2 regions of the Aerococcus loyolae genome follow, and region 1 is predicted to be linked to the other one. Evidence: riboswitches for the same ligand, from Rfam matches in the RefSeq annotation. Region 1 holds a riboswitch; the other holds the start of a gene.
What was found. A riboswitch is a leader RNA that binds a small molecule or an ion and turns the genes downstream of it on or off. The one in region 1 is predicted to bind thiamine pyrophosphate.
Positions count from the first base shown of each region.

Region 2: another riboswitch for thiamine pyrophosphate. It lies ahead of thiT (energy-coupled thiamine transporter ThiT); the one in region 1 lies ahead of CJ190_RS00325 (hydroxyethylthiazole kinase).

Region 1 is NZ_CP126958.1:66,682-70,678, reverse strand. It holds gene thiD (bifunctional hydroxymethylpyrimidine kinase/phosphomethylpyrimidine kinase) at 1-1,047, opposite strand, end outside; gene CJ190_RS00325 (hydroxyethylthiazole kinase) at 1,034-1,873, opposite strand; TPP riboswitch at 2,032-2,130, opposite strand; gene CJ190_RS00320 (ISL3 family transposase) at 2,408-3,733, opposite strand.
Region 2 is NZ_CP126958.1:455,994-459,990, forward strand. It holds gene CJ190_RS02030 (iron-sulfur cluster biosynthesis family protein) at 49-372, opposite strand; gene CJ190_RS02035 (alpha/beta hydrolase) at 478-1,305, opposite strand; gene pyrR (bifunctional pyr operon transcriptional regulator/uracil phosphoribosyltransferase PyrR) at 1,462-1,995, shown strand; TPP riboswitch at 1,994-2,093, shown strand; gene thiT (energy-coupled thiamine transporter ThiT) at 2,146-2,712, shown strand; gene CJ190_RS02050 (cation:proton antiporter) at 3,040-3,997, shown strand, end outside.

The DNA of each region.
Region 1 (3,997 bases):
GGTAATTAAGCAAGCCAGCGGGAAGACCTGGTCAGCTAAGACTTGGACGGCTTGGTCTTGGATCAAGTTGGACCCGCTCGTTGCGACCATGACCGGGTCTACCACAACATTTTTAGCCTGGTAGTTTTTAAGGGCTTTGGCGATTTCCTCCACTAATTTCACTTGGGAAACCATGCCAATCTTGACGCTAGCCGGAGGAATATCCTCAAAAACCGCTTGGAGTTGGCTAGCCAAGGCCTCGGGACTGAGGTCATAGACTCCGGTCACACCCCTAGTATTTTGGGCGGTCACTGAAGTAATGGCACTCATACCAAAGACTCCATTGGCCTGCATGGTCTTGAGGTCCGCTTGAATACCAGCTCCCCCACTGGAGTCTGAACCAGCAATGGTCAAGACGGCTTGGAGTTTAAAAAGCTTTTCAGCAGCTTTACGGATATCTTGAGTCGCTTGGTAGGGATCATCCGCTTTAAATAGGGCGGAAATTAGGGCCACCCCAGCCAGACCCTGGTCACGTAAATTGGCCATATTATCTAAGTTAATCCCACCTATGCCGACGATAGGAATATTGACCCCTTGGGCAATCGCTCTCAAGGTGGTCAGACCGGTCCCTTGGGCATTGGCCTTAGATTGAGTCGGATAGAGGGCACCAACTCCCAAATAGTCTGCACCAGCTGCTTGGGCTTTTAGAGCGGTGTCCAGACTCTTAGCCGAAGCCCCGATAATTTTATCCGGGCCGAGCAGTTCTCTAGCCTGGTCGACTGGCAGGTCCTCTTCTCCCACATGGAGACCGTCAGCGTCCACAGCCAGGGCCAGCTCATAGTCATCGTCGATAATAAAAGGCACACCTGCTTCTTGGCAGAGACCTTTAATTCTTTTAGTCAATTCCAGCTTTTCTTCCTGGTCTTTAAAGGGATGGTCCTTCAAACGTAACTGTAAGATCGTGGCCCCGCCCATTAAGACCTCCTTGACTTGCTGGATTAAGTCGTCATGGTCAAAGCGGTCGGGCGTAATAGCATAGACCAATAAATCATTTTTATTGAATGTCATACTTGGCTCTCCTTTCTAATTCTTTGGCCTCTAATAAGGAGACCTGGTCAATCACCCGGTTGGAATAAGTGGCATTACCCTCATAGGGCTGGAGCACTTGAGCAGCGATTTCTCCCGCCACCCCATAGCTAATCATGGCTGCTGTAGCTAGGTAAAAAGGATCCTCATCCGGATTACCGGCTAAAAAGCTAGCTAGGACGCCGCTTAACTGGCAACCTGATCCCGTATAGGAGGCCATCCAGGGGTGACCATTTTTAATGATTGCCAGCCGTTCGCCGTCAGTCACTAAGTCAATCGGACCTGACATGGCTAGGATAATCTCTTTTTCTTGGGCATAAGCTTTAAAGTCCGGAGCAAAATCAGCCAAATTAGCTAAGGTCACCTCGTCTCCAGGACCCAGGTCGACCCCAGATCCTTGGCTTTTTTCAAAGAGGAGGCTACGAATTTCCGAAGCATTCCCCTTCACCGCCGTCACTAGACCCCGGTCAATCAGATCCTGACAGAGCTTTAATTTAGACGGCATAGCTGAAACCCCCACTGGGTCTAAGACCACGGGATGGTGGTCATTTTTTGCTGTGGTGGCGAGGTCCAACAATTCCTGATTAGGTCTGGGGCTAGCAGCATTTAGGAGCAAAAGGTCAGCCGACTTGACCACATCCTGGCTATTAGGTAATTTATCGGTCATCACGGGACGCCCGCCACTGGCCAAAATCACATTGGCCACATCATGGATGGTGACATAATTATTTAAGACTTGGATCAGCGGGGCCTTGGCCTTGACCTGCTGACTATATTTCGCAAAGGGAATGCTTGTTTTTTTAGACATTTACTCATCTCTCTTATTCTGTTTAGACTGCATATTTTACCTGCAGGTCTTTTACTTCTAGACAGAAAAAAAGCCCTGCAAAGTATACTCCACTGAGTGCACTTTGCAGGACTTCTTATCGTTAGGGTTTAGCCAAAGCTTGGCTGTGCCTTATAACGATATTTGAATTCTCACATCCCTACGCAAGTTTTAACTTTCTCAGGTTCAAAGAGTCCAGGTTTCCACCTATCTCAGCAAAAGCACCTCTTGTGAGTACTTTCTAACTATAGCAGAAACCGCTTACCTATTCAAGGCCGAGCGCTTATGCCCCCCTTTGAAAGCTGGGAGAAATAAAAAACGGTTCTTTGTCAAATCGTGTTGATGAGAATTTATATAATTAATGTCATATCAGAACTGGTATGACATTTTTTAATATTTGCCGATCAAAGAAAAATGGGGACGATTAAAAGACCTCTTATTTCTTGTTTTTTCGCCATAGGCGAAAATAAAGAGTAAGAAAGCAATATCATAAATAATGAATAAGTATCACAAAGACTATGCTGCTTCTGAAAAAGTGAGAGGCCGAGGTTGAAAATCATTACATACCAATCGAGAGGCCATTATTATACGTATTCTTAAATGATCAAAACGACGATACCCATATCCTGTGCGCTTAATCAGTTTCGTTTTATTGTTCATTCCTTCTATTGGACCGTTAGATAAAGTATACGTTAAAGCTGTACAAATACCTTCTTGATATCTTTCTAACGTTTGAAAAATGGTTCGTACTCTACGTGGAAATGTGTATTTCTTGACTTCAATAAGCAAGTCTCTAAAGGACTGAATATCATGGGTATAAATACTATATTTTAGGCGATTAACGTAAGTATAGGTGCGCGATAATTCGGGAGATAAATTGGTGAGGTAATCAACAATCATCTGTTCTGAAACGAGACCGTCAAAAAGTCGATGAGTATATAAGTTTTTAAAGTCAAGTTCCCATTCATTTTTTAAAGGCAACTTCCATAGCTGCTTTAATTTGCGATAATCACGTGGTGATTGATAGCGAATCTGATTCATTAGCTGAATACGTACGGAATTGATGGCCAAATTGAGATGTTGAATGACATGAAAACGGTCAAATAGAATTTTTGCATTGGGAAAACAAGCGCGGATGACTTCGATATACGGGCTATACATATCAATTGTAACGATTTTGACGGCTTGACGACTTTGGTAAGAAAAACGCATAAAGTAGTGGATTAATTCGCTCTTTTGTCGATTTTCAACAATATCAATTAACCGATGGTTCACTGGATCAATAAAAATAAAGCTCATCGCACCACTGACATTTTTCACTGATTTAAATTCATCAAAAGAAAGGTACTGGGGCAAATAATTAAATTTAGGAAGTAATGCTTTTCCTCTTTCTTCTAGAAGTCGAATCACCGTCGATACGGAAACATTGTGTTGTTTACCAATAAGAGTCATCGCTATCGTCTCACTGAGAGCAAAAGTGATTGCATTTTTTAGCGTGTTAGAAATATAACAATTAGCAGTGACTATGGGAGTTTTAGCATTAAAAGTCCTTTGGCAGTGTTTACAAAAGAAACGTTGCTTTTTAAGACGCAAAGTAACGGGTTGCCCATCATTAATGGTTGTTAGTAAGATATCGCTTGAATAAGAACCATTTTTAACGATATCAGCTTGTGATTCGTTGATATGGCCGCAATGGGAACAGTGAGAAGGTTGGTTAGTTAAGTTCCCAAAAATAACCTTATGAACGATATTGCCTTTCTTTTCCTCCACTACTTTATCTTCAATTTCAATATTTTCATCTTTTATATTAAAGAGATTTTGTATACAATGGGATTGAGTCATGGAATCCGCCTTTCTGTGTGTTTGTTTGTATTTTCAGTATAGGCTTTCCATGGCTTTTTGTGTATAAAAAAATGGTGCCAATGAAGAGCCGTTGGCTCCCATCAACACCAAATATTATAGAACCTAAAAAACTCCAGCCCAGTGAGCCGGAGTTGATTGAGGAGCCTGTGACAAAAGTCTCAGGTTTTTTGACTTTTGTCACACTCTTTTTAAACCTGCTCCAAGCGCGAGGTGAGCTCCATTTCAGAAGTCCTTGCAAATCCT
Region 2 (3,997 bases), 390 kb from region 1:
ACTTCTAGTTTATGGGTCATTGCTTTATTAATCAATAGCCGGTCACTATTAATGATCGATACAATAGAGATTATCATCGACCATTTGATCGTCAGTTAAGAGGACAAAAACTTGCCGGAATTCATCAAAATCGATCCGGTTATCATTACCTAACATGCTGAGAGCTTGTGTTGTGACATGGATTTGACCAATATGCGTTTCAAGGACCTCATCAAAGCCTTCAAAACTCGGCGCATTGGTTTGTAAGACGAGACTACGATAGGCTCGGTGGCTGGTATGACCGGTTTCATCGGAAGTTGTTAGGCAAATATTATGGAAACGATCTAAGCTTTGTAACTGTTGTATGGCTTTCTGGGTGAAAAATAACTTCATGGCATATCCTCCTCACAACAACTCTTATAAGGATGATTATATCAGAATTTGTGAGCAGTTTAGTCGGAAAAGCCTAAAAATAATTTTTAAAACGTTTTCATACCTTCACCAGCCGCTACTGAGAAAGCGGAGGCAGTCGGGGAGGTGTTTGGCCCAGTAAAATTCATTATGCTCTTCATCCACATAGATGTTGAAGTCAATATTTTCTACCGGGATACCTCCTGCTATAAGCAAGGCCTGGTAGTGGAGGGAAGCGTCGATATAGGCTTGGGCCATATTGCCTGGGATAAAGAGACGGTCGGTATCATCGCCTTCTTTGGTGCCGACTTGGAGGTAGATTTTTTGCTCGGGGTCTAAGTCTTGTGACTTGAGATAGCGGTCAAAGGGTTCTTGGACTATCCACTGGGCTAGGGAAAAAATTCCCAAGCGGCCAATTTGATCGGCATATTTAACCCCCATATAGGCGGTGATATTGGCTCCAAAAGAAGACCCAATCATGGCCGTATGCTTTTTATCGGTTTTAGTCCGATAGGTAGTATCGATAAAGGGTTTAACCACCTTCATGATGAAGTCACTAAAATCATTGCCTAAGCCGCCTAAGGGTCTTTCCTTAGGGTCGCTAGGGTTTTCGAAGCTCCAAGCATTATAATCATCCGCCCGAGTTTGAGGGTCGTTGTCAATGCCGACCACAATCATCTTGGGTAAATCGGGGTTACGCTTGAGGGTGGGGATGACCTTCCAGGAATAACCGAGGAAAGACTCCTTACTATAAAAAACATTTTGTCCGTCATGCATATAAACGACCGGGTAGGAGACGGATTCCTGCTGGTAATTTTTAGGGAGTAGGACCCGTACCCGCCGCTTCTTGCCGGAATAGGGCAAGCTTAAGTAGTGGGTTTTCATTTTTAGATAATAATAATCGGCATTTAACATGATTTACCTCCGCTTAATGTGCTATAAGCATACTTGACCCTGGGGGATTAAGCAAGCGCAATCCCCCCTGACGATGGTCAAGGTTAAGAAATAATTGCAGACTTCACAATATTTCGCTACAATGATGAGTAGAATAAAGGATAAGGGGGAGATGCCTTGGCAACAGAAGTCGAGCTTCTCAACGAAGCAGAAATGAAGCGCGCCTTAACGCGAATGAGTTATGAGATTTTGGAACGCAACCATGGTACCGCTAATTTAGCCATCGTGGGGATTAAAACCCGGGGAGCCATTATTGCTAACCGGATTAAGGACCGCATCAACCAGTTAGAAGAGGCTGATGTCTTTTATGGGGAATTAGACGTCCGCGCTTATCGTGATGACCTCGACCAGGAAAAGGATAAGCTGATCAAAGACTTATCCCAGCTGGATTTTGATGTGAATGGTAAACATATCTTTATCTGTGATGATGTGCTCATGACCGGTCGGACCATTCGGGCGACCATGGATGCCTTGATGGATCATGGGCGCCCAAGTAAGATCTCTTTAGTGACGCTCATTGACCGGGGCCACCGGGAATTACCGATTCGAGCGGATATTGTTGGTAAAAATATTCCCACTTCCCGGCAAGAGAAAATTCGGGTGAAGATGCGGGAACTCGACAGTAAGGATGCAGTATATATAATTAAATAATTGGTACTAGGGGAGCCTTTATGGCTGAGATGTAATTTACAGACCCTTTGAACTTGAGACTAGGTAATACTAGCGGAAGAAAGTGCACGAAAAACAGGTAAGAGGCATTTTCTCTTACCTGTTTTTGTGCTAAGAAAGGATTTAATTATTATGGGACAAAGTAAACAAGTAAGGATTTTATTGGAAATTGCTATGGTAGCGGTATTGGCATATTTATTAGGTCTTTTACCGACAACCAATGGAGTCGGTATTGGGGTGAACTTAGGAGTTATTCCTATTTACTTGATCTCCTTAAGACGGGGGATAAAGAGCGGTTTTGCTGCCGGCTTTCTATTTGGGCTCTTGCAATTAATCACTGGTCAAGCCACGATTCTAACGCCCTTCCAAGTCTTCCTTGAATACTTCTTCGCCTTTATGTTAGCCGGTCTAACTGGAGTCTTTGCTAATCGTGTGAAGAGTGCAAGCTTAAAAGGGGATAAAAAAGGCCTATGGATTGGTATCTTTTCAGCGACCTTTATTGGGATGGTTGCCCAATACTTTATCCATTGGTTCGCCGGCTATGCCTTTTGGTCTTCTTATGCGCCAGAAGGGATGAATGCATGGTGGTATACGACCATTGTCAATGTACCTACTGGTTTCTTCACCTGGTTAGTAGGGGCTTTAGTGGTGGCCTTGTTATTTAATAATGCCCCCCGACTCTTAAACCCAGAAGATTAAAAGGCTATTTTAACGATTGATTAGATGGAATTATTATTTTGAGACGTCCTTTGAGGGGGGGTCTTTTTTTATTGGCTGTGACTTGTTTTTGATAAAAAAGAAAGATTTTATGGAATTGTTGGCGCGCAAACACTTTAATAAGAAAGCGTTTGCTATAATATTTTGTGAAAAGGATAACTAAAGTTAAAGCCTAGCTGAAAGCTTTCTCTATTTTTTTAGATAAGTATGTGAAATTATGAACTATACTTTTCACCTAAAGTGAGAAGGCATTAAAGACCAATAAGTAATAGAGGATTTAAGTAAAAATATTGGAAAGGAGTGTTCAATGTGTTTGTTCTTCGTTTCTTACTGGCAATGGTTATTGCTTATTTCGCTGGAGAACTAGCTAAGAAAATCAAATTCCCAGCCATCATTGGCTGGTTGATTGTGGCCATGTTTCTTGGAGAGCACGGGCTAAATCTTTTAAGCCCTGAATTAATTTCAACCAAGGTCTATCAATCACTGATGGTACTGATGCAAATTCTAGTGGGGTCGATGGTGGGCTATAAGTTAGTTTACCGTGACATCAAGGATTCTATCAGTAAAGTCTTTGCCATGGGGATATCTGACCTAGTGGTAACATTTGCAGTGGTGACGGGATCTTTTGCCCTTATTCTTCACCTTCTAGGTCTACCCATCATTGCTGCTTTACTCTTTGGGGGGATCGCTATTGCGACTGCACCGGCACCTCCAGTCTCAGTGGTGGAGCAATATGATTGTTCCGGTCCCTTATCTGATTCAGTGCCCTCGATGACGGCTTTTAACTCAGTGATGGTTAACATAGTCTTCTTCCCCTTAGTTTCGGTGATTGGAGCGGTTCTAAACGAAAGTTCCACTTCTGTCTTGGGGTCATTACTGATTATGATCCTAGCTCCGATTCTCTTGGGGGGAGTGATCGGAGTTGTCGCAGGGAAATTAGTAGGAAAGGGCGCTTCCAAACAGCAAAGCTTCCTTATCTATTTGTTCACCATGCTAATCATCTATGCCTTAGATAATTATTTGAACTGGCATGTCTTCACTGAAACTCAGATGATGTCCTTATTAGCCGGGATTGCCGGATCATGTGCCTTTATGAACGTGGTTGATCCTGAGAAAGTTCCGAGCTTGCAAATGGATCTCGGACCGGTTCATTCTTATGCCTTAATGATTTTCATTGTTAACCTATCGATTCACCTGAATCCAGCGGCCTTATTTGATGGTGGCATGCTTATGGTGGCCTATATCTTGATTAGAGCCCTAGGTAAAT